3 regions of the Bordetella genomosp. 11 genome follow, and region 1 is predicted to be linked to each of the others. Evidence: predicted binding sites of a transcription regulator. Region 1 holds the regulator's gene; each other region holds the start of a gene.

Region 1 (10,642 bases):
GACTCGCCGCAGCCGCAGGTCGCCTTCTCGTTGGGATTGTGGAACTTGAACCCTTCGTTCAACCCTTCGCGGGCATAGTCGAGCTCGGTTCCATCGATATACGCCAGGCTTTTCGGGTCGACGAACACCTTCACTCCATGGCTTTCGAAGACCTGGTCGGCGACATCCGGCTCATCCACGTATTCCAGCTTGTATGCCATACCGGAACAGCCGGTGGTCCTGACGCCCAGGCGCAAGCCCACCCCTTTGCCGCGGCGCTGCAGATATCGGCTGATGTGGTTCGCCGCTTGAGGAGTCAGCGTGACGGCCATATCAGCTCCGCGTGTGCTTTTCTTTGTAATCCTTGACGGCCGCCTTGATCGCGTCTTCCGCCAGGATGGAACAGTGGATCTTCACGGGCGGCAGGGCCAGCTCTTCGGCGATCTGCGTATTGCGGATACTCATCGCCTCGTCCAGCGTCTTGCCCTTGACCCATTCGGTCACGAGCGAACTGGAAGCAATGGCCGAGCCGCAGCCGTAGGTCTTGAACCGCGCGTCTTCGATGACGCCGCTGGCATTGACCTTGATCTGCAGCTTCATCACGTCGCCACAGGCCGGCGCACCGACCATGCCGGTGCCGACGGAAGCGTCGCCCTTTTCGAAAGAGCCCACGTTACGCGGGTTTTCGTAGTGATCCAGAACTTTTTCGCTATATGCCATGATTTTTCTCCACTTCGCCAGGCGAAGGTATTTCTAACAGGAGGGCGCCGTGCGGCCGGCGTCCCGCCGGTGTGTCTATCAGTGCGCCGCCCACTGCACGCTATTCAAATCGACGCCTTCCTTGGCCATTTCCCACAAGGGCGACATATCGCGCAACTTGCCGACCCGTTTCTTCAGCAGATCGACCGTGAAGTCGATTTCCTGTTCGGTCGTGAAGCGGCCGATCGTAAAGCGGATGGAGCTATGCGCCAACTCATCGTTGCGGCCCAGCGCGCGCAGCACGTAAGACGGCTCCAGGCTGGCGGACGTACAGGCCGACCCGCTCGACACAGCCAATTCCTTCACGGCCATGATCAGCGACTCGCCTTCCACGTAATTGAAACTGACATTCAGGTTGTGCGGCACGCGGCGGTCCATGTCGCCGTTCAGATAGACCTCTTCGATCTCCGACAGGCCGGCCCAGAGGCGGTCTCGCAACATGCGGATGCGTTCGTTTTCCGTGCCCATTTCTTCGCGCGCCAGCCGGAAGGCTTCACCCATCCCGACGATCTGGTGCGTGGGCAGCGTGCCCGAGCGAAAACCGCGTTCGTGGCCACCGCCATGCATCTGCGCCTCGATCCGCACCCGCGGCTTGCGCCGCACATACAAGGCGCCGATACCCTTGGGACCATAGGTCTTGTGGGCGGAGAACGACATCAGGTCGACCTTGAGTTTTTGCAGGTCGATTTCCACCTTGCCGGTCGCCTGCGCGGCGTCGACATGGAAAATGATATTGCGTTCGCGGCAGATCTCGCCCAGGGTTTCGATATCCTGGATGACGCCGATTTCGTTATTGACCATCATCACCGACACCAGCACCGTGTCGGGCCGCAAGGTCGCCTTGAACACGTCCAGGTCGATCAATCCGTTATCCATCACGTCGAGGTACGTGACTTCGAACCCCTGGCGCTCCAGTTCACGCGTGGTATCCAGAACAGCCTTGTGCTCTGTCTTGACCGTAATGATGTGCTTGCCGCGTTCCTTATAGAAATTCGCGGCGCCCTTGATCGCCAGGTTGTCCGATTCGGTGGCACCCGACGTCCAGATAATCTCGCGGGGATCGGCATTCACCAGTTTGGCGACTTCCTCGCGGGCGCGTTCCACCGCATCCTCCGCTTCCCAGCCTATCGAATGGCTGCGCGAAGCGGGGTTGCCGAAGTTTTCGTACAGCCACGGCACCATTTTTTCCACCACGCGCGGATCGACGGGCGTCGTGGCGGAATAGTCGAGGTAAATGGGACGGTTGGTCATGTTCGTACAGCTCCTGGTTTTCTTATACGGTGGCGGACGCGCCCGGCTGCGCCGCGCTGGTACATGGGCTGACAACGCCGGCACCGTTGGTCATGCGGTTGACTCGCACCGTGCCGTTTTGCGCCTGGTTATTCGCTTCCTGAAGCTGGCGGACACGCTGCTGGTCCACAAGGTCCTGCAAGGACACGGAATCCAGGTAGTCGACCATCTTGCGATTAAGGGTGGCCCAGAGCTCGTGCGTCATGCACTTTCCGGATTTGCCATCCTTGCCGCTCGTACAGTCCTGCTTGCCGCCACAACTGGTGGCGTCCAGCGGCTCGTCGACGGCGAAAATGATGTCGGCGACCGTAACATTACGGGCCAGTCGCGCCAGGGAGTACCCGCCACCCGGACCACGCACGCTGTCGACCAGTTCGTGGCGCCGCAGCTTGCCGAACAGTTGTTCCAGGTAGGAAAGGGAGATGTTTTGGCGCTGGCTGATGGCCGCCAGCGTAACCGGCCCGCTGTGCTGACGCATGGCGAGGTCGATCATGGCGGTCACGGCGAAACGTCCTTTAGTAGTCAGCCGCATATCGAGGTTTCCTGTTTAGCCAGTAGGCCCGGCAAGCCGGGATCCAATACCTGAGTAATTGCCTCAAGTATAGCCTATTCCCGACTAATTTGCTATGAAACCCTGCGGCCGATAGGGCCGGGAAGCAGGCCGGCACGAGGGCGGGCCCGGGCGGAACGCCCTGCCGGACGGACCGTTAAAAAACCGCCCGGGGGCGGCTTAAACAACGGGGACAACGGGGACAACGGTAACAACGACAACACGGACAAGGCACCGCGATCGTCCATGCCCCGCCAGCGAGGCTGGCACCCCAAAAATGACACCGGACGCCACTAAGGCGACCGCACGAATCCCCGGCTAGACGTACAACTGCCCACCGAAAAGGCGGGCAGTCGCTCTACCATGGGGTGGCGCCAGCCAGAGCTGACGCAAACCCCGTGAATCAAGCCGCCTGGTATTGGGTGGCGCGCTTGCGCACCAACTCCAGCACGCCCTGACAGGCGTCTTCCAGGTAGTCGAGTACCTTGCCGAAACCTTCGGGGCCGCCATAGTAAGGATCGGGAACCGTGGCTTCCTCGAACTCGTTGGCGAACCGCATCAGTAACATCAGCTTGTGCTGGTAAGCCTTCGGACACTGCTGTTGCAGCGCAGAAAGGTTTTCCCAGTCCATCGCCAGAATGAGATCGAATTCACGGAAATCGTCGGGCGTGACCTGACGCGCCTCGCAATGCGTGATTTCATAGCCGCGCTTCCGGGCAGCGGCCTGAGCCCGGGCATCTGGGGCTTCGCCAATATGGAAGGCATGCGTACCGGCGGAATCTATCCGCACGACATCGCCCAGCCCGGCATCATTGACCAGCCGGCGGAACACGCCTTCTGCGCTCGGCGAGCGGCAGATGTTGCCCATGCAAACGAAAAGTACCTTGGTCATCATGCTTGATAGTCTGCGGGAAAACCCGCAAGGAGGCAAGCTTTTTTTCAGTACAAAGGCACTATCCGGACAAAAGTCAAACGACTAAAAAATCCAGCCGATTTAGGGACTTATAGGGTAAACCTAATAATGCTATTGAACATCCCTAAATCAATTCCGGCACCAATTCAATGGTAGGCGACGCGGCGTTGCAACACGAAATCATGTCGGCGCCATGTCACCGCCGTGACACGGCTGCGACAGCGGTACCGCATGCGGATTTCCGCTCCGGCGCGCCCGCCTTCCGATCGACAACAAAAAGGGACGGTTAGCGCGCACCGTCCAGCAGCACCCGCTCCTTCAAGGCATTCAGCGCGTCGCGGGCCGCCGCGGCCTGCTCGAACTCGAGATTGCGGGCGTGATCCATCATCAGCTTCTCCAGGCGGCGGATTTCCCGCGCCAGCGCTTTTTCGTCGGTCAACAATTCCGCAGGCAGCGCGTCCTCGACCGTCGAGTGATGGACAGGCGCCACGACGCCATCGATCAGCTCCCTGACGGCCTTCTGCACCCCCTTGGCGGTAATCCCGTGCTCCAGATTGAACTCCTCCTGCTTTTTGCGCCGGCGTTCGGTTTCGCCGATGGCGCGATGCATGGAATCGGTTATCCGGTCCGCATAGAGAATGGCCCGGCCATTCAGGTTCCGTGCCGCCCGTCCGATTGTCTGGATCAGACTGCGCTCCGAGCGCAGGAAACCCTCTTTGTCGGCATCCAGGATGGCAACGAGCGACACCTCCGGGATATCCAGCCCTTCGCGCAACAGGTTGATGCCCACCAGTACGTCGAACGTGCCCAGCCGAAGGTCCCGGATAATCTCGACACGCTCCACGGTATCGATATCCGAATGCAGATAACGCACCCGGACGCCGTGTTCGGCCAGGAAGTCGGTCAGGTCTTCGGCCATGCGCTTGGTCAGCGTCGTGACAAGCACCCGGTCGGACTGCGCCACGCGCAGCTTGATCTCGCCCAGCAGGTCGTCCACCTGCGTATGCGCGGGACGCACTTCCACGATGGGGTCCACCAGACCGGTCGGGCGCACCACCTGCTCGACGACATTGTCGGAGTGTTCCTTCTCGTAGGCGGACGGGGTCGCGGACACGAACACGCACTGCCGCATGCGCGCTTCGAATTCCTGCAGTTGCAACGGCCGATTATCCAAGGCGGAGGGCAAGCGGAAGCCGTACTGCACCAGGGTTTCCTTGCGCGAGCGGTCGCCGCGGTACATCCCGCTCAACTGGCCGATGGTGACGTGGCTTTCGTCGATGAACATCAGCGCATCGCCCGGCAGGTAGTCGATCAGCGTAGGCGGCGGCTCGCCCGGCGCGGCACCGGACAAGTGCCGGGAATAATTTTCGATCCCCTTGCAAAAGCCGAGTTCCTGGAGCATTTCCAGATCGAAACGTGTGCGTTGCTCCAGACGCTGGGCCTCGACGAGCTTGCTTTGCGACGTGAAGAACTGCACGCGTTCGCGCAGCTCTTCCTTGATCGTTTCGATGGCCCGCAGCACCGTATCGCGCGGCGTGACGTAATGCGACCCGGGATAAACGGTAAACCGCGGGACCTTCTGGCGCACCTTGCCTGTCAAGGGGTCGAACAGCTCCAGGGTTTCGACTTCGTCGTCGAACAACGTCAGGCGCAGCGCAAGTTCCGCGCTTTCCGCCGGGAAGATGTCGATGGTTTCGCCTCGGACGCGGAATGCGCCGCGCGTGAAGTCCGCATCGTTGCGCGTGTACTGCATGGCCACCAGGCGCGCCAGGATTTCGCGTCGCGAGATGCGGTCGCCGGTGCGCAAAATGAGCACCATGGCATGGTAATCGCCCGGGTTGCCGATACCGTAGATGCACGAGACCGTCCCGACGATGACCGTGTCGCGCCGCTCGAGCAGGCTTTTGGTGGCTGACAGCCGCATCTGCTCGATATGCTCGTTGATCGACGAGTCTTTCTCGATGAACAGATCGCGCGTCGGCACATAGGCCTCGGGCTGGTAGTAGTCGTAGTAGGAAACGAAATACTCGACGGCATTCTTGGGAAAGAATTCGCGCATTTCGGCGTACAGCTGCGCGGCCAGGGTTTTATTGGGCGCCAGAACCAGCGCGGGACGGCCCAGCCTGGCGATCATGTTCGCCATCGTGTACGTCTTCCCCGAACCGGTCACGCCGAGCAGGGTCTGGTACATCAAGCCGTCCCGCACGCCGTCCACCAGCGCGCCGATCGCGCCGGGCTGGTCGCCCGCCGGGGGATAGGGCTGGTAGAGCTGGAACGGGCTGTCCGGAAATTCGACGAATCCAGGTGCGGTCATGCTAGACTGTCTCAGGGTAAACCCCCCATTATCCGCCGCATGTCCGGCCGCGTCCACCTACCCTTCTTCACGATCCGATGACCTCCCTTTTCCAAAACGTCGAATTGGCCCCGCGCGATCCCATCCTTGGGCTGAATGAGCAGTACAACGCAGATACCCGGCCGGGCAAGGTGAATCTGGGCGTAGGGGTGTACTACGACGATAACGGGCGTATTCCGCTTTTGTCCGCGGTGCGCAAGGCGGAAATCGCGCGCATCGAAGCAGCTGCCGCGCGCGGCTACCTGCCGATCGAAGGCATCGCGGCGTATAACAAAGGCGCGCAGGCGCTGCTGCTGGGCGCGGATTCGCCCTTGTCGGCGGCTGGCCGCGTGTTGACCACGCAAGCCCTGGGCGGCACTGGCGCGCTGAAGATCGGCGCCGATTTCCTGCATCAGCTGCTGCCTCAGTCGAAGGCCTACATCAGCGATCCCAGCTGGGAAAACCACCGGGCACTGTTCGAACGGGCCGGCTTCCAGGTCGAAACCTACCCGTACTATGACCCGGCAACCCACGGCCTGAACTTCGAAGGCATGCTTGCCGGTCTGAAGGCGATGCCGGCGCGCAGCGTGGTCGTGCTGCACGCCTGCTGCCACAACCCCACCGGCGTGGATCCCACGCCGGAGCAATGGCAGCAGATCGCCAATGTCGTCAAGGAGCGCGACCTGGTTCCCTTCCTGGACATCGCTTACCAGGGGTTCGGGGCAGGCCTGCAGGAAGATGCCGCGGTCGTACGTCTTTTCGCCGGCATGGACATGACGGTGTTCGTCAGCTCGTCATTTTCCAAGTCCTTCTCGCTGTATGGCGAACGCGTCGGCGCGCTGACGGTGATCTCCGGCAGCAAGGACGAAGCGACACGCGTGCTCAGCCAGCTCAAGCGCGTCATCCGTACCAACTACTCGAATCCGCCCACGCATGGCGGCACCGTCGTCTCCACCGTGCTGAATACGCCTGAACTCTTCACGCTGTGGGAGCAGGAACTGGGCAGCATGCGCGAGCGCATTCGACTGATGCGGCGCCAACTGGTCGAAAAGATCAAGGAACAGGGTGTGCAGCAGGACTTCAGCTTCGTCCTGCAGCAGCGCGGCATGTTCTCGTATTCGGGGTTGACCGCGGCCCAGGTCGATCGCCTGCGCGAAGAACACGGCATCTATGCGATCTCCAGCGGGCGGATTTGCGTGGCGGCGCTCAACAGCCAGAACATCGATGCCGTCGCCAAGGCGATCGCGGCGGTACTGAAGGGCTAAGACCCGCAGCTTGCGAAAACGGAATGGGGCCTGAGGGCCCCATTCTTTTTACGAGCGCCAAGCCCGTAAAGCGCGATAGCCCCTTGCGTTTTGAAGCTGCGTCCCCCAAAATGCGGAGCTGTATATCCATACAGGGAAGCAGGAACCCGCAAATGGCCAGCAAACTTACCGAACGCCAACAGCAAATCCTCGACCTCATACGCCAGGCGGTCGCCAGTACGGGGTTTCCGCCCACTCGCGCGGAAATTGCCCAGGCATTGGGGTTCCGCTCGCCGAACGCGGCGGAAGACCATCTGAAAGCCCTGGCCCGCAAAGGCGCGATCGAGCTGACTGCCGGTGCGTCCCGCGGCATCCGCCTGAAGGATCCGCGCCATGAAGGCGGGCAAGCCATGCTGCCCATCCCTTCCCTTGCCCAGCTCATGCTGCCGCTCGTAGGGCGGGTAGCGGCGGGCAGCCCCATCCTGGCCGCCGAACATGTCGAACGGGACGTGGGCGTGGACCCCGCCCTGTTCACGCAGCGTCCGGACTATCTGCTCAAAGTGCGGGGAATGAGCATGCGCGATATCGGCATCCTCGACGGCGACCTGCTGGCCGTCAAAAAAGCCAGCGAAGCCCGCGAAGGCCAGATCGTGGTAGCCCGGATCGATGAAGACGTCACGGTAAAACGGCTGCACCGCGAAGGCGGCCGCATCGAACTCCTGCCGGAAAACCCGGATTTCCAGCCCATCGTTGTCCAGCCCGGTCAGGAATTCGCCCTGGAAGGCATCGCGGTCGGACTGATTCGTATCCAGGCGCTGCACTGAAAAGCAAAGGGCCTGACAGCTTGCGCTGCAGGCCCTTGCGAACAAGGCACGGCGACGAGGTCAGTGCTTGATGACCGGGTCGACCGATTCCGTCGCGGGTGCCGGCGTCACCAGCGGCTTGTCCTTGGCTTCCTCTTCCGAAATCGCCTCGGGCATGCGTTCCAGCGCACGTTCCAGCACCTTGTCGATCCAGCGAACCGGCACGACCTCCAGCTGATTCTTCACGTTGTCGGGAATCTCAGCCAGATCCTTGACGTTTTCCTCGGGGATCAGCACGGTCTTGATGCCACCCCGATGCGCGGCAAGCAACTTTTCCTTCAAACCGCCAATGGCCAGCACTTCCCCACGCAGCGTGATTTCGCCTGTCATGGCCACGTCCGCGCGCACCGGGATGCCCGACAAGGCCGACACCATGGCAGTGGTGATGGCGATACCCGCGGACGGACCGTCCTTGGGCGTCGCGCCTTCCGGCACGTGGACGTGCATATCGCGCTTTTCGAAAACGCTGTCGGCAAAGCCCAGCCGGCGAGCGCGCGACCGCACGACCGTACGTGCCGCCTCGACGGATTCCTTCATCACGTCGCCCAGTGAACCCGTGCGCTGGATGGCGCCTTTACCAGGCATATCGGCGACTTCGATGGTCAGCAGATCGCCGCCCACCTCGGTCCAGGCCAGGCCTGTAACTTGGCCAACCTGGTTTTCTTTCTCCGCCATGCCGAAGTTATAGCGGCGCACGCCCAGGTAATCGTTCAGGTTCTCTGACGTCACGGCGATAGGCTTCGCCTCGCCTTTGCCGTCGGCCTTCGACTTGGCATCACGCTCCGTCAGCAGTTGCTTGACCACCTTGCGGCAGATCTTGCCGACCTCGCGCTCCAGCGCTCGCACACCGGCTTCCCGCGTGTAGTAGCGGACGATATCGCGCAAAGCCGATTCGTCGATCGTCAGTTCCGCTTCCTTCAGCCCGTTGTTCTTCAACAGCTTGGGAATCAGGTGGTCGCTGGCGATGTGAACCTTCTCGTCTTCGGTATAGCCGGACAGACGGATGACTTCCATCCGGTCCAGCAGTGCCGGGGGGATGTTCAGCGTATTGCTGGTCGCCACGAACATCACGTCCGACAGATCGAAGTCCACCTCGACGTAGTGATCCTGGAACGTATGGTTCTGTTCCGGATCCAGCACCTCCAGGAGGGCGGACGAAGGATCGCCACGGAAGTCCATGCCCAGCTTGTCGATCTCGTCCAGCAGGAACAAGGGGTTGCGGACACCCACCTTGCTCATGTTTTGCAGGATCTTGCCGGGCATCGAGCCGATATAGGTACGACGGTGACCACGGATCTCGGCTTCGTCGCGCACGCCGCCCAACGCCATGCGGACGAACTTGCGGTTCGTCGCCTTGGCGATGGACTGCCCCAGCGAAGTCTTGCCCACGCCCGGAGGACCGACCAGGCACAGGATGGGCGCTTTTACCTTGTCGACGCGTTGCTGGACGGCAAGGTATTCAAGGATGCGTTCCTTGACCTTGTCCAAGCCGTAGTGATCGTCATCGAGTACGGTTTCGGCGTTCCCGATAGAGTTATTGACCTTGCTCTTCTTGCGCCACGGCAGATTGATCAGCGTGTCGATATAGTTGCGCACCACCGTTGCCTCGGCGGACATCGGCGACATCAGCTTGAGCTTCTTCAGCTCGGCATCGGCCTTTTTGCGCGCTTCCTTGGGCATGCGGGCGGCGACGATTTTCTTCTCGAGTTCCTCGATATCGGCGCCCTCTTCGCCTTCGCCCAGTTCTTTCTGGATGGCCTTTACCTGTTCATTCAGGTAATAGTCGCGCTGGCTCTTTTCCATCTGCTTTTTGACGCGGCCGCGAATCCGCTTCTCGACTTGCAGGATGTCGATTTCGGTTTCCAGCTGCGTGAGCAGCCCTTCCAGGCGCTCGGCCGTGCCGAAGATTTCCAGCATCTTCTGCTTCTGCTCGAGCTTCAGCGGCAGATGCGCGGCAATGGTGTCGGCCAGCCGGCCGGCATCGTCGATTCCGGCCAGGGAGGTCAGGATCTCAGGCGGAATCTTTTTGTTCAGCTTCACATACTGCTCGAACTGCGCAACGATGGCGCGTCGCAGGGCCTCGGTCTCCGAGCCCTGGATGGGGTCGAGCTGGATGGGTACGACTTCGCACGTGAAGTGCGATTCGACATCGTCCACCCGGGTGATGCGAGCGCGCTGCGCGCCTTCGACCAGCACTTTTACAGTACCGTCGGGCAGCTTCAACATCTGGAGGATGCCTGCCACGCAGCCAATTTCGTAGACGTCCTCCGGAGAGGGATCATCCTTGCCGGCGGACTTCTGGGCGACCAGCATGATGCTCTTGCCGGCTTCCATCGCCACTTCAAGCGCGCGTATGGAACGGGGACGTCCGACGAATAGCGGGATGACCATGTGCGGGAACACCACGACGTCGCGCAGCGGCAACAGCGGGAGGTCGATGGGTTCGGAAGGCAGGGTCTGAGTGCCAGACATAAAGAATTCCTTGGGATGACTCAACGTATCGGCGATGCGGCGGAAAATGCGGTGGCGAGGTCCCGTCTAATCGTCAGCTACGTCTGATATGGGAACAATAGCCGAAAAATCAAGCTTCCGGCTGTCGGCCGCGAAAACCCCGAAAGACCCGCCTCCCGAGGCGGGTTTTCGCGGAATCAGGCCGCGGCGTCCCTGACTTCGCCCCGATCCGGCTTCGATGCCTGCGCGGCATCATCCGCA
Region 2 (10,642 bases), 1.7 Mb from region 1:
CCAATTGCGCGCGCCGTTCGGCGGTTTCCGCGACGATAAGCAGGGGCGGGGTTTCCCCCGCCGCGCCCGCGTCGACCCGGGTATAGGCCAGGCGGATGGCGAAGCCGCGCAGCGTGCTGTCCTCGTACCGCACGGCGCCGGGCGCCGCGACGTCCACGCCCTTGGGCAGCGGTAGCTCCCGGTCGCCGCCCAGGTAGCGGCCGTGCCCGTCCAGCACGAGCCAGAAAACGCTGTCGGTGTCGTTGCCGCGCAGCATGCCGCGCACCGGGTCCGTCATGTCCAGCACCGTTTTGCCGTCGACGGTATGGACCTGTCGCGCGAGTACGCGCAGGTGGCCGGCAAGCGCGCGATCGTAGGGCACGTCGGCGATATTCTGTGCGACCACGTAGGTGATCGCCACGCTCATGGGCCATAGCAGGAACAGCGGCGCCAGCATCCAATCGAGGATCTCGCCCAGCAGCGAGCGCCGGGGCAGGGCGAAGGACGGGCCGCGCGTGCCATTGCGCAGGATATCCAGCGCCTCCTGGTTCAATGGCGCGACGCGGGGTGTTTCAGTGTGCGAGTTCGCCCGCGCCATGATCCCGTTCCAGGCAATAGCCCAGCCCTCGCACGGTCATGATCCGGACGCCGGTCGGCTCCAGTTTCTTGCGCAAGCGGTGTACGTAGACTTCGATGGCATTGGTGCTGACTTCGTCGCCCCATTCGCACAGATGGTCCACCAGCTGATTCTTGCTTACCATCCGTCCGCTGCGCATGAGCAGGATTTCGAGCAGGCCGACTTCGCGGGCGGACAGGTCCAGCGGCTGGTCGTCCACCGAGGCCACCCGTCCCGCCTGGTCGAAGACCAGCCGGCCGTGGCGGATCAGGCTGGCGCCGCCGCCAGCGCCGCGCCGCGTCAGCGCCCGCACGCGGGCCTCCAGTTCGGACAGGGCGAATGGCTTGGCCATGTAGTCGTCCGCCCCCAGGTCCAGCCCCTTGACGCGCTGCTCGATGCTATCGGCGGCGGTTAGAATAAGCACCGGAAGTTGGGCGTTGCGCGCACGCAGCCGTCTCAGGACTTCCAGTCCGGCCAATTGCGGCAATCCCAGGTCCAGAATCAGCAGGTCGAAGGCCTGGGCGGCCAATGCCAGATCGGCGGCCATGCCGTCGCGCACGGCATCGACGGCATAGCCGTTGTGTCGCAGCGAACGGGATAGTCCGTCGGCAAGAATGCTGTCGTCTTCGGCGATAAGTATGCGCATGGGACCAGGCTCTCTCGTGGATCGTTATGGTTTCTTGAGCTGAGCGCGTCCGTTCGTGCCGGGTTGCGGCCGTGACGGTTTTCCGTGGTGGTGTTCTGGTATGCCGGATGGTTTCCGGACTGTCTCCGCTCTCCTGGGCGGATTCTGTCACGCCCGTTCGCGCTTGCCCACACGGGATAACGCGGAAAAATTTGTCATACTGTTTTTTTGTACAGTATAATCCGATGCCATAATCCGGCCGACATGGTTAACGCATATGGCAAACCAGGCGTCGATCGCAAGACACTGGCCGCCACATTTTCCATTCGCTAGAAACCGCCAGACAGGACATTTCATGGACGACAAAACCAGCAAGGCAGCCGCCTCGGAAAAAGCCAAGGCGCTCGCCGCGGCCCTATCGCAGATCGAAAAGCAGTTTGGCAAGGGTTCGGTCATGCGGTATGGCGACAACGAGGTCGAGCATGACATCCAGGTGGTGTCCACGGGGTCGCTGGGCCTGGATATCGCCCTGGGCGTGGGTGGCCTGCCGCGCGGCCGGGTAATCGAGATCTACGGGCCGGAATCGTCGGGCAAGACCACGCTGACGCTGCAGGTCATCGCCGAAATGCAAAAAATCGGCGGCACGTGCGCGTTCATCGATGCCGAACACGCGCTGGACGTGCAATACGCCTCCAAGCTTGGTGTCAACCTGACCGACCTGCTCATCTCCCAACCGGACACGGGCGAGCAAGCCCTCGAAATCACCGATGCACTGGTCCGTTCGGGCTCGGTCGACCTCATCGTCATCGACTCGGTCGCCGCGCTCGTGCCCAAGGCCGAAATCGAAGGCGAAATGGGCGATTCGCTGCCTGGCCTGCAGGCCCGCCTGATGAGCCAGGCGCTGCGCAAGCTGACCGCCACCATCAAGCGTACGAACTGCATGGTCATCTTCATCAACCAGATCCGGATGAAGATCGGCGTGATGTTCGGCAATCCGGAAACCACCACCGGCGGCAATGCGTTGAAGTTCTACTCCTCCGTGCGCCTGGATATCCGCCGCATCGGCTCGATCAAGAAGGGGGAAGAGGTCGTCGGCAACGAAACGCGCGTCAAGGTCGTCAAGAACAAAGTGTCCCCGCCCTTCAAGCAGGCGGAATTCGACATCATGTACGGCAGTGGCATTTCACGCGAAGGTGAAATCATCGACCTGGGTGTGCAGGCCGGCATCGTGGACAAATCCGGCGCGTGGTACAGCTACAAGGGCGACCGCATCGGCCAGGGTAAGGACAACGTTCGCGAATACCTGAAAGAACATCGCGAAATGGCCCTGGAGATCGAAAATCGCATACGCGAGAACCAGGGCATCGTCAGCCGCGCGAATACCTTTGCCGAAAGCGAGGCCGAAGAGGACTAACCGCCGATGATTTCCGGTCGCCGCGGCGCGAGGTTCGGCAATCTCCCTTCCGACGGTTCCGCGGACGATCCCTTCCGTGTCGGCGACCGGGCCGAGCAAAGGCGCGGGCCCACGCTGAAGGCTCGCGCGGTGGGCTATCTATCCCGGCGTGAATACGCGCGCAGCGAGCTGGCACGCAAGCTCAGCCCGTACGCGGACGACGCCGCAGCCTTGGATGCCTTGCTGGACGAGCTGGAACGGGAAGGCTGGCTATCCACCCGGCGTTTCGCCGAAAGTCTGGTGCATCGCCGCGCCGAACGTCAGGGCGCGGCGCGCATCGTGCAGGAGTTGCGCCAGCACGGCGTCGACGAAACCCAGATAGGCGAACTTCGAGACGGCTTGCGCGCCACAGAATACGACCGCGCCGTGGCAGTATGGAACAAGCGTTTCGGCGAACGGCCGGCCGATCGTGCCGCGTACGCCAAGCAGGCGCGTTTTCTTGCGGCGCGTGGCTTCGCGCACGATGTCATTCGTCGGGTGCTGGGCGACGACCAGGACGAATGACAGGCGCCGGCCGGGGCGTGCCGGCCGTCTTGACCTGCCGTCCTCACCGGTGGTTTCCCCGAATGGGCGCGCATCAGCGGGCGTCGATCCCGCGACTACGCACGGCGCGGGTTTGGGTTGTGTCGCTATTCCACGCGCGTTTCGCCCGCCCATGCTCCAGCCGATTTGATTCCGGTCAGGGTACGGAAACTCACATCCCGGGCGATAGTCAGGAAATCCTTGATGAACGGGGCATCCGCATCCTCGTTCCGGATCGCAGCGTACAGCGTTCGCCATACGCCTTGCGGGCCCAAGCGACAAACCCGTAGCCAGCCCTTATCCAGATACTCGGTCAAGGCCCAATTCGGCAGCGCCGCAACCCCGCGGTTGCTGGCAATCAATTGGGCGATGATGGGTGTTAGTTCCGCCTTGCGCACGGCCGCGGGTTCCACGTCGGCAGGGTCAAGGAAAGCCGTGAAGACGTCCAGGCGCTGGCGATCGACGGGATAGGTGATCAAGGTCTGGTCGGCCAACTGTTCCGGCCGGATATAGCGCTGCGATGCCAGGGGATGGGCCTCAGACACCGCAAGTACCAGTTCGTAGCCGAACAGCGGTACATAATCGATGGCGTCCAGCGCCTGGGGATCCGAGGTAATCACCAGATCCAGGTCGCCACGCAGCAGCGCGGGCAAAGGCGCGAAGGAAAACGCGGCGGATAGATCCAGCGCCACTTCGGGCCATTGCGCCCGGAATGCATCGAGTGCCGGCATCAGCCACTGGAAACAGGAGTGGCATTCGATCGCGAGGTGCAGGCGGCCGGTCCTGCCGGCGGCCAGGCGCTGCAGTTCCCGCTCCGTGGCGCGCAGCCTCGGCAGGATATCGTCGGCCAGCGCCAGTACGCGCAGGCCCGCCGTGGTCAGGCGAGCCGGGCGCGTCCTGCGGTTCAACAGGGGAGTACCGAGCCGGGACTCCAGTTCGCGCAACTGATGAGACAGGGCGGACTGCGTCAGGTGCAGCCGGTCGGCGGCTTCCTGAAGACTGCCGCCGTCGCGGATCGCGGCAAGGGTTTCCAGATGGCGGATTTCGAGCATGTCGGGGCCGAACAAGGGCGAACGCGTGGGCGGCGCTCAATGAAAATCGATGGGGCGTAGTGGCCGGCACTACAGGATGCTTGGCCCCGAGCAGTCATTCTATATGAATATTTTTCATGGAATCGATGCAAACATTGATTTTGACTCAAACTTAAACACGCGCACAATGCCGGAACTTGAACATTCTTTGTTGGATTCCGGATTTCCATGACTATCATTCATAATCTTGGCTTCCCGCGCATCGGCGCCCAGCGCGAATTGAAACGCGCGGTCGAGTCCTATTGGGCCGGCAAGTCGTCGTTGGAGGACCTGCAGGAAACCGGACGCGAACTACGCGCCCGGCATTGGAAAGCCCAGGCCGATGCGGGCGTGGATCTGCTCCCGGTCGGCGACTTCGCGTGGTACGACCACGTGCTGGAATGGACCACATTGCTGGGTGCGGTTCCGGCGCGCTTCGGGCAGCCCGCCGATGCACCGGTCAGCCTGGATACTTTGTTTCGCATGGGCCGCGGCCGCGCGCCCACCGGTACCCCGGCCGCAGCCTGCGAGATGACGAAGTGGTTCGATACCAACTACCACTACATCGTCCCTGAGCTGACCCCGGGACAGACGTTCCGCGTCGCGCGCGAGTCGCTGTTCGAGCAGATACGCGAAGCCCTGGAGTCGGGCTATCGGGTCAAGCCCGTGATTCCCGGGCCGTTGACCTGGTTGTGGCTGGGCAAGGGGGACGCCTATGCCGGGCCGGGCGATGCCGCGAAGCTGGACCTGCTGGCGGCCCTGCTACCCGTCTACACCCAGGTCCTGCGGAGGATCGCCGAGCTGGGTGTCGAGTGGGTACAGATCGACGAGCCCATCCTGGCGCTGGATTTGCCCGCGGCATGGCGCGAAGCCTATGCCGAGACCTATACGCGTTTGTCCGGCGCTCCCTTGAAAGTGTTGGTGGCGACTTACTTCGACGGCTTGCGAGACAACCTGGCCACCGCGGCCGCCTTGCCGGTGGCGGGGCTGCACGTGGACCTCGTGCGCGCTCCGGAACAGCTTGCGCCGCTGCTGCAGGTCATCGGTTCGAAGGTCCTGTCGGCCGGTATCGTCAATGGCCGCAACATTTGGCGCACGGATCTGGACGCGGCATTGCGCGCGTTGGCGCCCGCCAAGGCCGCCCTGGGCGACCGGCTCTGGGTCGCTCCGTCCTGCTCGCTGCTGCACGTGCCGGTGGACCTGGGTTTCGAGACCGAGCTCGATGACGAGCTCAAGAGCTGGCTGTCTTTCGCGGTGCAGAAGCTGGACGAAGTGCGCACATTGGCGCACGCGCTGGATGACGCTCAGGATCCTGCGGTACAGGAAGCACTGCGGACGCAGCGCGCCGCGCTGGCCAACCGCGCCCAATCCCCGCGCATCCACAATCCCGCCGTCGCGCGTCGCATGGCTGCCGCCGACGACGTGCGGCGCGACCGTGCGCCGTTCGCGCGGCGCATCGCCCATCAGCAGGAAAAGCTTCGCCTGCCCGCATTTCCCACCACGACGATAGGCTCTTTCCCGCAGACAGCGGAGATCCGGGCGCTGCGGCGGGATTGGAAGGCCGGCGCGATCAGCGATTCGGCCTACGAAAGCGCGATCCGGAAGGAAATCGAGTCGGTCATCCGCTTCCAGGAGAACGTTGGCCTGGACGTCCTGGTGCATGGAGAACCGGAACGCAACGATATGGTCGAGTATTTCGGCGAACTGCTGGCCGGCTTTGCCTTCACGCGCAACGGCTGGGTGCAGAGCTATGGCTCGCGTTGCGTCAAACCGCCTGTGATCTTCGGCGACGTGGCGCGCCCCGCGCCGATGACGGTGGGGTGGTCCTCGTATGCGCAATCCCTGACGGACAAGCCCGTGAAGGGCATGCTGACGGGGCCGGTGACGATCCTGCAATGGTCTTTCGTCCGCGACGATCAGCCGCGCGAACAAACCTGCCGTCAATTGGCGCTGGCATTGCGCGACGAAGTCGTCGACCTGGAAAAAGCGGGCATCCGCGTGATCCAGATCGACGAACCGGCCATCCGCGAAGGCCTGCCGTTGCGCCGCGCCGACTGGCGCGCCTACCTTGACTGGGCGGTGGATTGCTTCCGCCTGTCCACCGGCGGCGTGCAAGAGGATACGCAAATCCATACCCATATGTGCTATGCGGAGTTCAACGACATCATCGAATCGATCGCCGCGATGGATGCCGACGTCATCACCATCGAAACCTCCCGCTCGAACATGGAACTGCTCAAGGCTTTCGAGGATTTCCGCTATCCCAACGACATCGGCCCGGGCGTATACGACATCCATTCGCCCAACGTCCCGGACGTCGAATGGATGGTGCAACTGATGGAAAAAGCCGCGGGCCGTCTGCCCAAAGAGCGCCTTTGGGTGAACCCGGACTGCGGCCTGAAGACGCGGGCATGGCCGGAAACCGAAGCCGCGCTGGTCAGCATGGTCGACGCTGCCCGCCAACTGCGCGCCCAGGCCTGACCGGCTCTACGGGCGTGGCGGGGCCGGTCTCCCCGCGGGGAACCGGCCCCGGTTTTTTGATAGAGGGCCGTGCGCTATACTTTGAAGGTTTTGTTGCCTTGCAGCAACCTTAGCTGACCACGCATGCCCCTGCCGCCGCCGGAAGTCTCCCGTACCCCCTTGCATACGCGCTCGATACGCGTGCAGGGCTATGTGCGCGAGGACGGCCTGTGGGACATCGAGGCCGAGCTCATCGATGTCAAGGCCTACGACTTCGTCAAGCATGAAGGCGATACGTTGCATGCCGGCCAGCCGGTGCATCATATGCACCTGCGTATCACCATCGATTCCGATTACACGATCGTGGCGGCGCAGGCGGTCTACGATGCGGCGCCCTATGGCGGACACTGCACGAGTATCGAGGACGCCTATCGGGACCTGGTCGGCATGAATCTGGTCCGGGGCTTTCGCCAGCAGGTCAAGACGCGTTTCGGACGTGTGGCCGGCTGTACGCACATGAGCGAACTCGCGCTGGTGCTGCCCACGGCCGCGGTGCAAACCATGGCCGGACGGCGCCGTGAAAACCCCGATCCCAGCAAGCGGCCCTTCCAGCTGGATGGCTGCCATGCGCTCAGTACCGACGGACCCGTGGTCCTCAAGTACTACCCCAAGTGGCATACCGGCGAAGTCCCGGCCGAGGATGCCGCTTCTGATTCCTCTCTTTTTTCCCATACGACCTGACAGGTAACACATGAAAATCCACGAGTATCAAGGCAAGGAACTGCTGAAGAAATTTGGCGTGACCGTGCCGCGCGGTATTCCCGCCTTCACCGTTGACGAAGCCGTAAGCGCGGCGGAAAAACTGGGCGGACCTGTCTGGGTCGTGAAGGCGCAGATTCACGCCGGCGGCCGCGGCAAGGGTGGCGGCGTCAAGCTGGCCCGCTCGATCGAAGAGGTCCGCAAGCTCTCCAGCGAAATCCTCGGCATGCAGCTGGTCACGCACCAGACCGGCCCGCAGGGCCAGAAGGTGAACCGCCTGTACATCGAGGAAGGCGCGGACATCCAGAAGGAATACTACGTTTCGCTGGTGACCGACCGCGCGACCCAGAAAGTCGCTTTGATCGCGTCGAGCGAAGGCGGCATGGACATCGAGGAAGTCGCGCATTCGTCGCCCGAGAAAATCGTCACCGAATACATCGATCCGCTGGTCGGCCTGACCGCCGAGCAGGGCAAGAAGGTGGCCGATGCCATCGGCATGCCCGCCGACTCGACCGCCCAGACGGTGGACCTGTTCCAGAAGCTCTACAAGTGCTACATGGAAACGGACGCGTCCCTGGTCGAAATCAATCCGCTGAACCGCGACAGCAAGGGCAACATCATCGCCCTGGACGCCAAGTTCAACTTCGACCCGAACGCGTTGTTCCGTCATCCCGAAATCGTCGCCTACCGCGACCTGGATGAAGAAGATCCGGCCGAAATCGAAGCCAGCAAGTTCGACCTGGCCTACATCCAGCTGGACGGCAACATCGGCTGCCTGGTGAACGGCGCCGGCCTGGCGATGGCCACCATGGACACCATCAAGCTGTTCGGCGGCGAGCCGGCCAACTTCCTGGACGTCGGCGGCGGCGCCACGGCGGAAAAAGTGACCGAAGCGTTCAAGATCATGCTCAAGAACAAGAGCGTGAAGGCCATCCTGGTCAATATCTTCGGCGGCATCATGCGCTGCGACGTGATCGCCGAGGGCGTGATCACCGCGTGCAAGGCCGTCAACCTGAACGTTCCGCTGGTGGTCCGCATGAAGGGCACCAACGAAGAACTCGGCAAGAAGATGCTGGCCGATTCCGGACTGCCCATTATCAGCGCCGACACCATGGCCGAAGCGGCCACCAAGGTCGTTGCCGCCGTCAAATAAGAAGTTATTGCCAAGGATTCACAAATGTCGATCTTGATCAACAAGGACACTAAAGTCATCACCCAAGGCATCACGGGCAAGACGGGTCAATTCCATACCCGTATGTGCCGCGACTACGCCAACGGCAAGGCCGCCTTCGTGGCTGGCGTGAACCCCAAGAAGGCGGGCGAGGACTTCGAAGGCATTCCCATCTACGCTTCGGTCAAGGACGCCAAGGCGGCCACCGGCGCGACCGTGTCGGTCATCTACGTGCCGCCCGCGGGCGCTGCCGCCGCGATCTGGGAAGCCGTGGAAGCCGAACTGGACCTGGCGATCTGCATCACCGAGGGCATCCCGGTTCGCGACATGCTGGAAGTGCGCAACCGCATGAAGCAAAAGGGCAGCAAGACCTTGCTGCTGGGACCCAACTGCCCCGGCCTGATCACGCCCGATGAAATCAAAATCGGCATCATGCCCGGACACATCCACCGTAAGGGCCGTATCGGCATTGTCAGCCGTTCCGGCACGCTGACCTACGAAGCCGTCGCCCAGGTGACGGAACTCGGTCTGGGGCAGTCCAGCGCCGTCGGTATCGGTGGCGACCCGATCAACGGCCTGAAGCACATCGACGTGCTGAAGCTGTTCAATGACGATCCCGACACCGACGCCGTCATCATGATCGGCGAAATCGGCGGTCCGGACGAAGTCGCCGCTGCCGAGTGGGCCAAGGACAACATGAAGAAGCCGGTTGTTGGCTTCATCGCGGGTGTCACGGCGCCTCCCGGAAAGCGCATGGGCCACGCCGGCGCGCTGATTTCCGGCGGAGCCGATACGGCCGACGCGAAGCTGGAAGTCATGGAAGCCTGCGGCATCCGGACGACGCGCAACCCGTCCGAGATGGGCAAGCTGCTGAAGTCGGTGCTGTAATCGCCTACCGGCCATAACGCCGGGGCGCGCATCGTCGCCGCGCCCCGGCGCCGGATGCAGTTCGGAGCCCGCCTTATGGCGGGCTTTTTCACGTCTGCCTTTTTCTTCCGCTTCATTCGCGCCGCATGCAGCGATATTCGGAATGGAGTGCGGTTGTTGTTCAGTTCGCGGTCAGTTTGAATTCAGTTTATATTAAGTTTCTATTCAGTTTTAATTCAGGAATCAGATTCTCTTCGGTGCTCGGTATGGTTAATGCAGGGAAGAATGATGGGGGGCGCGCTCCTGGCGATGTTCAGATAATAGTCAGATAAAAGAAAGGTATATGAAAGATACTCGGTTTTAAGCTCAGCTGTATGTCATCAAGCTGACAAAAAACCTGCGGTTTTCCCTCAGAAATCCAACAAACAGCTGAACGTTTTGTCTATGCCTCGATATAATGTTCGGCGTCCCCCGCGATAAATAAACTTAGCGCCACGCGATTTTCCCGATCGCCGCGCAGGGATGGGGTTCGGCTTTTTCAAACCATTGAGGGATCGAGGAACGAGGGGTATGGAATTAACACAAGCCGCTTTCTGGCTCGCGCTTCTGCAAATCATCTGGGTCAATATCCTTCTGTCCGGGGATAACGCCGTGGTCATCGCGCTCGCGGCCCGTTCGCTACCGCCTACCCAGCAGAAGAAAGCCATCGTCATTGGTTCGGCCGCCGCCATCATCATGCGGATCGTCCTGACGCTGGTGGCCGCCAAACTCCTGTTGCTGCCCTGGCTGAAACTCATAGGCGCGGTCCTGCTGGTCTACATCGGCGTGTCGTTGCTGATGCCGGAAGACGAGGACGACGGCGATGCCAAGTCCCATGGCAATCTGCTTTCCGCCATCCGCACCATCATGATCGCCGACCTGGTGATGAGCCTGGATAACGTCGTGGCGGTTGCCGCCGCCGCCATGGGCGACACCACCCTGCTGGTCGTGGGCCTGGCCATCAGCATTCCACTGGTTATCTTCGGCAGCACGCTGCTGCTGAAGGTCATCGAGCGCTTCCCGCTGATCGTATGGGTGGGCGCCGCGCTGCTGGGCTTCATCGCCGGCGAGCTGCTGGTGG
Region 3 (10,642 bases), 350 kb from region 1:
ATGCGGACCATTGCGCGGGCATAGGGCCCGTACGAACAGCGGCACAGCGGAATCTGGTTGATGATGGCCGAACCGTCCACCAGCCAACCGATCATGCCGATGTCGGCCCACGACAAGGTGGGGTAATTGAAGATGCTCGAATATTTGGCCTTGCCGCTGTGCAGGTCCGCGATCATCGCGTCGCGCGAGGTGCCCAGGGTTTCGGCGGCGCTGTAAAGATATAGCCCGTGCCCGCACTCGTCCTGCACCTTGGCCAGAAGGATGGCCTTGCGCTTGAGGGTGGGTGCGCGCGATATCCAGTTGCCCTCCGGCAGCATGCCGACGATCTCGGAGTGCGCATGCTGCGAGATCTGGCGGATCAGCGTCCGGCGGTAGGCATCCGGCATGGCGTCCCGCGGCTCGACGCGTACGCCGGCGTCGATGCGCTGCTGGAATGCCTGCTCCGCCGGATCCGCATCGGCGACCGCATGGGAATGCCCGGTTTCTGGTGCGTGCGCGTCCATGGTGCTTGTCTCCTGCCCGCGTCTTTGACGTCATGACGATGCAACGATTATTTAATACAGAAATTTGTCTGTCAAACGTATTTCTGTATCACATTGGTTTTATGTATCATGTCGCGGTCGTCCATACAGGCCCGTCTTCCTTCCCATGGCCCCTGCCGCGTCCGCGCTGGAACGCCTTACCGCCCGCCTGATCGCGGCCGACCCGCCGCGCGCCAAATCGCTCTGCGTCAGCCTGCTGGGCGACGCGATGGAGCCGCACGGCGGGGCGATCTGGCTGGGCGACCTGATCGCCTTGCTGCAGCCGCTGGGCATCAATGAACGACTGTTGCGCACCAGCGTATTCCGCCTGGTCGCCGAAGGGTGGCTGCACGCCGAACGGCATGGCCGCCGCAGCCTGTACCGGCTGTCCGCCCAGGGCGCGCGCCACACGTCGCATGCCGCGCAGCGTATTTACCAGGCGTCCGAACCAGCCTGGAACGGCGAGTGGACGCTGGTCGTCATCCCGCGCACGAACAACGGGCTGGCCGAACGCGCCGAACTGCGGCGGGCGCTGGAATGGGAAGGCTATGGCATGGTCGCGCCCGGCGTGTTCGCCCACCCCCGCGGGCAACCGGATGCCGCCGGAGGCATCCTCGAATCGCTGGGCATAGCGGACAAGGCGGTGGTGCTGGCCGGGCGCGATCTGCCCGGCGTGGGTGCCCTGCCCCTGGCAGCGCTGGCGTCGCAATGCTGGAACCTGGGCGAACTGGCGGACCAGTACCGCGAATTCATCCACCAGTTCACGCCGCTGGAGAAAACGCTGAACGGCCAGGACCGGGTCGCGCCGCCGGCGGCGGCCGCTTTCGCCGCCCGTATGCTGCTGCTTCACCGGTGGCGGCGCATCGTGCTGCACGATCCGCGCTTGCCCGCGGACATGCTGGCGCCGGACTGGCCGGGACATCCGGCCCGGGCCCTGTGCCGCAGCCTGTATTGGGGCCTGTTCGATGCCTCGGAGGCCCATCTGCAAACCATCGCTGGGCACGGCGATGGCCACTTCCGGCCCCTGGCGGCCGACGCACTGCGCCGTTTCGGGGGACGCTAGCGATGCGGGCCGGCGCGGCCGCCGTCCCGGGCGTTCGCCATGCCGGCGTCACACCTTGAGGAAATGCTCGCGGTAGTGCTTCAGCTCGTCGATGGAATCGTGGATGTCGGCCAGGGCTTCATGCCGGCTTTTTTTCTCGAAACTTTTGTAGACGTCCGGCCGCCAGCGGCGCGCCAGTTCCTTCAAAGTGCTGACATCCAGGTTGCGGTAATGGAAGAATTGCTCCAGCCGGGGCATATAGCGGAACATGAAGCGCCGGTCCTGGCTGATGGTGTTGCCGCACAGCGGCGACTTGCCGGCCGGGACGTGTTGCGACAGAAAGGCGATCAGGATGTCTTCGGCCTGGGCTTCGCTGATGGTGGACGCCTTCACCTTGTCGATAAGGCCGCTTTTCCCGTGAGTGGACTTGTTCCAATTGTCCATCGCGTCCAGCAGGCTGTCGGGCTGGTGTATGGCCAGCGCCGGCCCTTCGGCCACGATGGTCAGGTCCGGCTCCGTCACCACCACGGCCACTTCGATAATGCGTTCTTTTTCCGGATCCAGGCCCGTCATCTCCATGTCGAGCCAGACCAGGCGGTTCTCGTTCAGAGCCATATAATTTGCCTTTTGAAAATCCGATTTTCTCATATCGGTTTCCCAGCCCGGACCATTCATGCTGACACTGCTGTTCGTTGCACTCCTGCTCGTCGATATCGGCATCAGGCTCTGGCTGTCCACGCGGCAAATCCGCCATGTCGCCCGCCACCGGGACCGCGTGCCCTCCGAATTCTCCAGCCGCATCGGGCTGGCCAGCCACCAGCGGGCCGCCGACTACACGGTCGCGCGCGTCCGGCTGGGTATCGTGGAACGCGTTTTCGACGCCGCGGTGCTGATCGCCCTGACTTTGCTTGGCGGGCTCCAGGCCATCGACCTGTTTGCCGGGCGGCTGACGGACAACGACTTCCTGCGCCAGCTGCTGCTGCTGGTCATCACCGGACTGCTGCTGGGCGTGCTGGAACTGCCCTTCACCGTGTGGCGGCAGTTCAGGCTGGAAGCGCGCTTCGGGTTCAACCGGATGACGCCGGCCCTGTTCGTCTCGGACATGCTCAAGGGGATACTGCTGACCGCCGCGATCGGCCTGCCGCTGGTGGCTGCCATCCTCTGGCTGATGGGCAAGGCCGGCTCGCTGTGGTGGATCTGGGCCTGGGGTGTATGGGTGGGATTCAGCCTGCTGACGCTGCTACTGTTTCCCATGGTCATCGCTCCCCTGTTCAACAAGTTCACGCCGCTGGCCGACCAGGACCTGTCCGCCCGCATCCGGAAACTGGTGCAGCGTTGCGGGTTCGCCATCAACGGGCTATTCGTCATGGACGGATCGCGGCGCTCCGGCCACGGCAACGCGTATTTCACCGGCTTCGGCAAGTCCCGCCGCATCGTTTTCTTCGACACCCTGCTGGCGCGCCTGAACGGCGACGAGATCGAAGCGGTGCTGGCCCACGAACTCGGGCACTTCGCGCGGCGGCACATCACCCGCCGTATCGCGCTCAGCTTCGCTCTCGCCCTGGGATTCTTCGCGCTATTGGGATGGCTGGCCCGCCAGCCCTGGTTCTACGAGCAACTGGGCGTCCTGCCGCGCCTGGACGGCCGCAACGATGCGATGGCGCTGCTGCTCTTCTTCCTGGTCGTGCCGGTCTTCACGTTCCTGTTCACGCCCATCGCCAGTTGGTACTCGCGGCGCGACGAGTTCCAGGCCGACGACTACGCGGCACGCCAGAGTTCCGCCGACCAACTGGTGTCGGCGCTGGTCAAGCTGTATGACGACAACGCAGCCACGTTGACGCCGGATCCCGTGCATTCCGCGTTCTACGACAGCCATCCTCCGGCGGCGGTGCGCATCCGCCATCTGGCCGCGGCCGCTCGATGAACCGCCCCTATCGTCCTTCCCGCCCGGGCCGCCAGGATGCCGCCACCATCGCGCAAGCGGACAAGGCCAAACCCAGGATCCGGGAGACGGGCGAGGAAGCGGACCCCGGCGGCCCCGCTGGCGTTTCCCCCACCGGCCTGCTGGAAGGCCGCATCGTTGCCGCCCATGGACGGCATTATCTGGTCGAAATGGCCGACGGCGCGCTGCGGCAGTGTTTTCCACGCGGCAAGAAAGCCGGCGCTGCCGTGGGCGATCGGGTGCGCATCGCTCCGCAGGGCCGCGACGAAGGCGCCATCGAGCAGATCCTGCCGCGCAGCAACCTGCTGTACCGCTCCGACGAGATGCGCGCCAAGCAATTCGCCGCGAATGTCGATCGGCTGTTCATCGTCGTGGCCGTCCTGCCGACCTTCTCCGACGACCTCGCCGGCCGCGCGCTGGCGGGGGCGTGGAGCGCGGGCATCACGCCATTGATTGTCCTGAACAAGATCGATCTGCACGAGGGCCTGGACGAGGCACGCGCCAGGCTGGCGCCCCTGGCCCGCCTGGGGGTACCCGTGCTGGAAGTCAGCGCCCTGCAGCCCGAGGCGGCGCGCCAGACGCTATACCCGCATATGAAGGGACATGTCAGCCTGCTGCTGGGCCAGAGCGGCATGGGCAAATCGACGCTGCTCAATGACCTGATACCCGGGACCAATGCCGCCACGCGCGAACATTCGATCGCCTTGGACATGGGCAGGCATACCACGACCAGCACGCGCCTTTACCATCTGCCCGAAGGCGGAGACCTGATCGATTCCCCGGGCTTCCAGGCGTTCGGCCTGCAGCATCTGTCGCGCGAGGAAATCGAACGGGGTTTTCCGGAGTTCGCCCCCTACGCGGCGCAATGCCGCTTCTACAACTGCACGCACCAGCACGAGCCCGGCTGCGGTGTCCTGCAAGCGCTTGCGGAAAAGCGGATCGACCCGGCCCGCCACGCCCTGTACCTGCGCATCCTGAACGAAAACGCCGCGGCACCGCGCTATTGAAGGCGGCGGGCGATCGCCCGCCTGCCCCGGCCTTTATTCGGGCGGGGTATCGCGCGCGGCGGGGTCGCACAGCATGTGATAAAGGTTGCGCAACATCGCCGCCGTGGCGCCCCAGATGAAATACCTGCCCCACGGCATCGAGTAGTACTTTCGCACACGGCCGTCCGGGAGTTCGACGCGATGCAGGCGATGATTGGCCGGATCCGTGATGAAGGACAGCGGCACTTCGAAAATCTCCGCGACTTCGAAGGGGTCGGGCACGAGCTCGAAGCCCGGCCGAACCAGTCCCACCGCGGGGGTGATGGAAAACCCGGTGGACGTCAGATACGCGGGCATCGTGCCCAGCACCTCGACCCATTCCGGCCCCAGGCCGGTCTCTTCCTGCGCCTCGCGCAGGGCAGCGGCGATCGGGCTGGCATCCGTGTCCTCGATCCGTCCCCCGGGGAAACTGATCTGCCCCGCGTGATCATGCAGATGGGCGGTACGCTGCGTCAGCATGACGCTTACGCCTTCCTCCCGCATCACCAGCGGGATCAGCACCGCCGCCAGCACGGGCGGCCCCTCGCGGCCCGGATAGCGCACATCGCCGTTCAGGGGCAGTTGCGCCGGCCAGCCGGCCGGATGCTGCAGCACCCGCCGCAATTCTTCCGCGGCCAGGGCCTGGGGCGGCACGGGAAGCAAGCCTTCGTTGGCCGCAACCCAGGGCTGCACAGCGGCGTCAAAGGCGGGTCGAACGATGGGACGGCGAGGACGCGACGAAGCGGGCTGGTCAGGCATGAGGGGTAAAGCGCGGAGTGAACGAAAGACGACGATAGGATGCGGATTGAGAATACCCGCTTGAAAACAAAAAGGCACCCGCTGGGGGTGCCTTTGCTGATGAGGGGCCGGCGGGCGGCACCATCATCGCGATCAGGACGCTGCGGTCTCGGCAGCCTTGGCCGATTGCGCGGCAGCCTGACGGCTGACCAGCTTTTCCTTGATACGAGCGGACTTGCCCGAACGGTCGCGCAGGTAGTACAGCTTGGCGCGGCGAACGTCACCACGGCGCTTCACCTCGATAGAGGCGATCTGCGGCGAGTACAACTGGAAGGTCCGTTCCACGGCCTGGCCCGACGAGATCTTGCGCACGATGAAGGCGGAATTCAGCCCACGGTTGCGCTTGGCGATAACGACGCCTTCGAACGCCTGCACGCGCTTGCGCGTACCTTCGACGACATTGACGTTGACGATCACGGTGTCGCCGGGCGCGAAAGACGGCATCGTCTTGTCGGCGGTCAGGCGCTTGATTTCTTCCTGTTCCAGGATATCGATAAGGTTCATGAGAACTCCGAAATCATCGTGCCATGCGATTGTTATGATGAAAACCTGCGCCGCATGCAGAGGATGACGTTTGGCAAACCGAGCATTCTACATCAAATCAGTAGCTTAGGTAAATCGACCGCCACCTCAGAAACCCGCGGCCGCGCCCAGCCACATCAATGCGGGAATCATCGCGCCCCACATGGCGACCAGCAGGATATCCACCACCATCTGACGCAGCGTAACGTCCTGGCCAGCCCCGGATGCAACCCCGGATATGGTCCCTGATATGGCCCCGGGCACAGCCCCGGATGTGGATCCGGCGCGCGGCAAGGATGCAGGCGAGGCCGGAAAAGCGCCAGGCAAAGGCATGACGCCCAGCGCCCCGTCGCGGCGTGCCCGGCGGAACGGCGACAGCAGGTGCCCCCATGCACGGCGCGCGGGCGGTGCGGGCGGAAACGGCCATTTGGTCGGGAATTGCGGTTCGGCTGCGAGATTCATGCGAGTGCTCCTTGGGAGACATACTTAGTCGAATAGACCCAGCTGCCTCGCGGGCGCAGGTCCATGAGCAAAGCCCGGCCCCCTGGAACGGGAAAAAGGGGCCGGAGCAATAAATTGTTGGGTATCCAGTTGCAGGCGCCGACGGTTGAGCCCCGCCCGGCGTACCGCCACATCAAAGCGCTGGCGCAGCAGATCGGACCAGATGCCGGTACCGCGCATGCGGGTGCCGAAACGGGCGTCGTTGCGCTTGCCTTCCCGCATGTCTTCGATGCGGTGGAGGACGCGTTCGGCGCGATCGGGAAAATGCGCCTGTAACCATTCCTCGAAAACAGGCTTCACTTCCCAGGGCAGCCGGATCACGGTATAGCTGGCGTAGTAGGCGCCCGCCTGGGCGGCCTCTTCGATGATGCGCTCGAGAAATTCGTCGTTGATGAAGGGAATGATGGGTGCAGCCAGCACGCCCACCGGAACGCCGGCATCCGCCAAGGTTTTGACGGCCTGCAGCCGCCGCCAGGGCGCCGAAGCGCGTGGCTCCAGGCTACGCGAAAGATCGGCGTCCAGCGATGTGATGCTGATGTAGACCGCCACAAGGTTGCGCTGCGCGAGCGCCTTCAGGATATCCAGATCGCGTTCGATGAGGGCATTCTTGGTAACGATCGTCAGGGGATGCCCGGTTTCCAGGAGCAGTTCCAGCACGCCCCGTGTCAGGCGCCACGTACGTTCGATAGGCTGGTAGACGTCCGTGGCGGAGCCGATATTGACCGGTTCCGCGCGGTACCCCGGGCGGGCGAGTTCCGCACGCAGGGCGTCCACCGCGTTGGCCTTGGCGATGAGCCGGGTCTCGAAATCCAGCCCGGGGGAATACCCCAGGTAAGCATGGGTGGGCCGGGCATAGCAGTATGCACAGCCATGTTCGCAGCCACGGTAGGTATTGATCGCCCGGTCGAAGGGAACATCGGGCGAATCGTTGCGCGACAGCAGCTTGCGCGCCTGTTCGACCATGACCTGCGTCGTGGGCCCGCGCTGGCTCGGCTCGCCGCCCTCGCCCGCGTCGGCAGCGATCGGATACACCGGGTATCCGGGGTGTCCGGACCGGGGTTGGCCGGGGGCGAACTGATAAATAGGGACTGAAGTAGGGGCAGAACCGGGGGGAGAACCGGGGACCGAGTCGGCCAGCGCCGGCTCGTCTGCCGGATCCGCTGCGCTGCGTTCATCGCGCTGGAAGCGATGCCGAACATTAGTAACCGCACCCCGACCGCGCAAGGCGGCGGGGGCGGCAGCCGGGGACCCAGAACCGGCAAAAACGGAATGATCGGTACGTGCCATGAAGATACTGTACATCCATACAGTACTTCTGGCAAGAACCTGCCGCCTTTTTTTTCGGCGACGTCCCACTTTACCCCAACTTCGCCGGCCGCTGGGGGCAAACTCCCGGACTGTGGCTTTGTCGCAAAACCCGCATGAAATAAGGCTTTCCGGCCGATGGCATGGTAAAAGCGCCCGCCCGGGGGCCGCTTTACCCGCTTCAGCGCAGCATGCCGGCCGCCGCGGTCTGATGCGTCGATTCGTCGATCAGAATGAACGCGCCGGTGGCCGCGACATCGTCGTAGCGATCGAGTATCAGCGGATCGCGCGTCGCGATCAGCACCTTGCCGATGTCGTTCATCCCGAGTGTCCCGACATCGCGATCGATCTCGCGCAACTCGTGAATGTCGCGGCGTGTCACGACCTCGCGGATCTTCGCCGTCGTAAGCCGGGTACCGTGCTTCAACAGATATCGGCGCGCCGGGTTGAGCGGCTGCGTGTCGAGCCAGCACAGTTCCGCTTCCAGTTCCTTGCCCACCCGTGCCGGCGCGGAGGCATGCGACAGCACATCGCCGCGCGACACGTCGACATCACGATCCAGCACCGCGATCACCGAATCGCCCGCCGTCGCGCCGGAGAGGATGCGATCGTGCGCGCGCACCTCGACCACGCGGGCCGTCGTCCCGGATGGCTGCACCGTGATCTCGTCTCCAGGCCGGAGGGTACCGCTGGCGATGCGCCCCGCATAACCGCGGAAATCCTGCGCGCTGCTGCCATCGTGGCGCACCACCCACTGCACCGGAAAACGCAGCGGAGCATGCGCGCCGGCCGCCGATGGATCCAGCGATTGCAGCAGGTCCAGCAGCGGGGGCCCGTCATACCAGGGCGTGTGCGCGGAAGCCGTTACGACATTGTCGCCGTTCAGCGCGGACACGGGCAGCACCTGGAAATCCGCGATGCCGATACGGCGCGCCAGGTCGGCATAGGCATCGCGGATACGTTCGAACACCGCGCGGTCCCACCCCGCCAGATCCATCTTGTTGACCGCGACGACGATGTGGCGGATCCCCAGCAGCCGCGCGATGGTGCTGTGCCGCTTCGTCTGCGGCAGCAGCTGTCCGTCGGCCGCCCGCGTCGCATCGATCAGGATGACCGCCACATCGGCGGTGGAGGCCCCGGTCACCATATTCCGCGTGTATTGCTCATGCCCCGGCGCGTCGGCGATGATGAACTTGCGGCGCGGCGTCGCGAAATAGCGGTACGCGACGTCGATGGTGATGCCCTGCTCGCGCTCGGCTTCCAGCCCGTCCGTCAGCAATGCGAAGTCGATGCCGTCGCCGGCCACGCGCTTGTACTTGGCCCGGGCGATGGCATCCAGCTGGTCGGCGTAGACGCTTTTGCTGTCGTACAGCAAACGTCCGATCAGCGTGGACTTGCCGTCGTCGACCGAGCCGGCCGTGATGAGCCGGATGACGGCCGTTTCGCCCGCGGGCAGGAAGGATTCGTTGATGGCATTCATGCGGTGTGGCTCCGGTCCGGCTTCAGAAATAACCTTCTTTCTTGCGGCGCTCCATGGAGGCCTCGGAGGTCTGGTCGTCCATCCGCGTGGCGCCGCGCTCGGTGATGTCGCTCAACGCGGTCTCGGCGATGATGGCCTGGTTGTCCGCGGCATCGGAGGCCACCGGGCAGGTGCACGAGATGTCTCCCACGGTGCGGAACCGCACCGACAGGGTTTCCACCTGCTCGTCCGCCTGCGGGGGCGTCAGCGGCGTGACCGGCACCAGCAGGCCGCGCCGGCGCACCACCTGCCGTCGATGGCTGTAGTAGATCGATGGCAGCGCCAGGTTCTCGCGGGCGATGTATTGCCATACATCCAGTTCGGTCCAATTGGAGATCGGGAATACCCGCATGTTCTCGCCGCGATGCACGCGCGTGTTGTACAGGCTCCAGACTTCCGGACGCTGGCTCTTGGGATCCCACTGGCCGAATTCGTCGCGGAACGAAAAGATGCGCTCCTTCGCGCGCGCCTTTTCCTCGTCGCGCCGCGCGCCGCCGATGCAGGCATCGAAGCCGAATTCGGCGATCGCTTCCAGCAGGGTGACCGCCTGCGCGGCATTGCGCGAATCGGTTTCCTTGCGCAGCACCACCGAGCCGCGTGCCATCGAGTCTTCCACGCTGCGCACGATCAGCCGTTCACCCAGCTCCGCGGCGCGAGCGTCGCGAAACCGGATGACTTCCGGAAAATTGTGCCCCGTGTCGATGTGCATCAGCGGAAACGGGAAGCGGGCCGGCCGGAACGCCTTTTCCGCCAGGCGCAGCAGCACGCAGGAATCCTTGCCGCCGGAAAACAGCAGGACCGGCCTTTCGCATTCGGCCGCGACCTCGCGCATGATGAAAATCGCTTCGGATTCCAGCCAATCCAGATGGCTGCGGGTATGGACGATGGACATGGGACTCTCGGTTGCTTCGGTAGAACGGGGGTATCAAGCCTTGGCCGCGGCGGCATCCCCGACATGGCCGGCTGCCTGGTTGCCTGCATGCAGCCCGCATTCCTTGCTATCGGAGGACTCCCACCACCACCGCCCCGCGCGGACGTCCTCGCCCGGGCGGATGGCCCGGGTGCAGGGCTCGCAGCCGATAGACGGATAGCCGCGGTCGTGCAGCGGGTTATAGGGAATGTCGAGCACGCGGATCGCATTCCACACGTCGTCCTCGCCCCAGGCAGCCAGCGGATTGAATTTGTACAGGCCGAAAACCGCATCCCGTTCCGCTTCCGGCAGGCTGCCGCGCGTGGCCGCCTGGGCGCGTCGCTGGCCGGTAATCCAGGCGCCCCGCCCCGCCAGCGCGCGCGTCAGCGGCTCTACCTTGCGGATATGGCAACAGGCCTGGCGCAGCGCCCGGCTTTCATAGAACGCGAACATGCCGTGTTCCGCGACATGCACGTCGACGGCGTGCGGCAGCGGCCGGTACACCGTCGGCCGGCGGCCATAGCGCCCCTCGATGATGTCCAGCATGGCCAGGGTTT

What was found. Region 1 encodes LexA, which represses DNA repair genes until DNA is damaged. Its sites were predicted from a motif close to ACTGTATNNNNATACAGT; they were not measured.
Region 2: recA (recombinase RecA) is a predicted target of LexA. The motif match lies at 1,440-1,457, and genes of this name have one in related genera.
Region 3: CAL28_RS19610 (PA0069 family radical SAM protein) is a predicted target of LexA. The motif match lies at 7,645-7,662, and genes of this name have one in related genera.

What each region holds. Positions count from the first base shown of each region.
Region 1 is NZ_NEVS01000004.1:2,300,910-2,311,551, forward strand. It holds gene iscA (iron-sulfur cluster assembly protein IscA) at 1-311, opposite strand, end outside; gene iscU (Fe-S cluster assembly scaffold IscU) at 313-699, opposite strand; gene CAL28_RS17955 (IscS subfamily cysteine desulfurase) at 778-1,989, opposite strand; gene iscR (Fe-S cluster assembly transcriptional regulator IscR) at 2,012-2,560, opposite strand; gene CAL28_RS17965 (low molecular weight protein-tyrosine-phosphatase) at 2,982-3,473, opposite strand; gene uvrB (excinuclease ABC subunit UvrB) at 3,778-5,805, opposite strand; gene CAL28_RS17975 (amino acid aminotransferase) at 5,883-7,088, shown strand; gene lexA (transcriptional repressor LexA) at 7,241-7,891, shown strand; gene lon (endopeptidase La) at 7,952-10,402, opposite strand; gene clpX (ATP-dependent Clp protease ATP-binding subunit ClpX) at 10,579-10,642, opposite strand, start outside.
Region 2 is NZ_NEVS01000004.1:605,886-616,527, forward strand. It holds gene CAL28_RS10345 (sensor histidine kinase) at 1-436, opposite strand, end outside; gene CAL28_RS10350 (response regulator) at 552-1,241, opposite strand; gene recA (recombinase RecA) at 1,576-2,634, shown strand; gene recX (recombination regulator RecX) at 2,641-3,177, shown strand; gene CAL28_RS10365 (LysR family transcriptional regulator) at 3,303-4,247, opposite strand; gene metE (5-methyltetrahydropteroyltriglutamate--homocysteine S-methyltransferase) at 4,455-6,746, shown strand; gene CAL28_RS10375 (DUF2889 domain-containing protein) at 6,870-7,466, shown strand; gene sucC (ADP-forming succinate--CoA ligase subunit beta) at 7,477-8,637, shown strand; gene sucD (succinate--CoA ligase subunit alpha) at 8,662-9,543, shown strand; gene CAL28_RS10390 (TerC family protein) at 10,093-10,642, shown strand, end outside.
Region 3 is NZ_NEVS01000004.1:2,650,731-2,661,372, forward strand. It holds gene paaA (1,2-phenylacetyl-CoA epoxidase subunit PaaA) at 1-503, opposite strand, end outside; gene paaX (phenylacetic acid degradation operon negative regulatory protein PaaX) at 649-1,584, shown strand; gene orn (oligoribonuclease) at 1,633-2,178, opposite strand; gene CAL28_RS19585 (M48 family metallopeptidase) at 2,237-3,487, shown strand; gene rsgA (ribosome small subunit-dependent GTPase A) at 3,676-4,512, shown strand; gene CAL28_RS19595 (CoA pyrophosphatase) at 4,546-5,289, opposite strand; gene rplS (50S ribosomal protein L19) at 5,422-5,832, opposite strand; gene CAL28_RS19605 (hypothetical protein) at 5,959-6,312, opposite strand; gene CAL28_RS19610 (PA0069 family radical SAM protein) at 6,337-7,638, opposite strand; gene CAL28_RS19615 (sulfate adenylyltransferase subunit 1) at 7,838-9,136, opposite strand; gene cysD (sulfate adenylyltransferase subunit CysD) at 9,159-10,067, opposite strand; gene CAL28_RS30065 (phosphoadenylyl-sulfate reductase) at 10,101-10,642, opposite strand, start outside.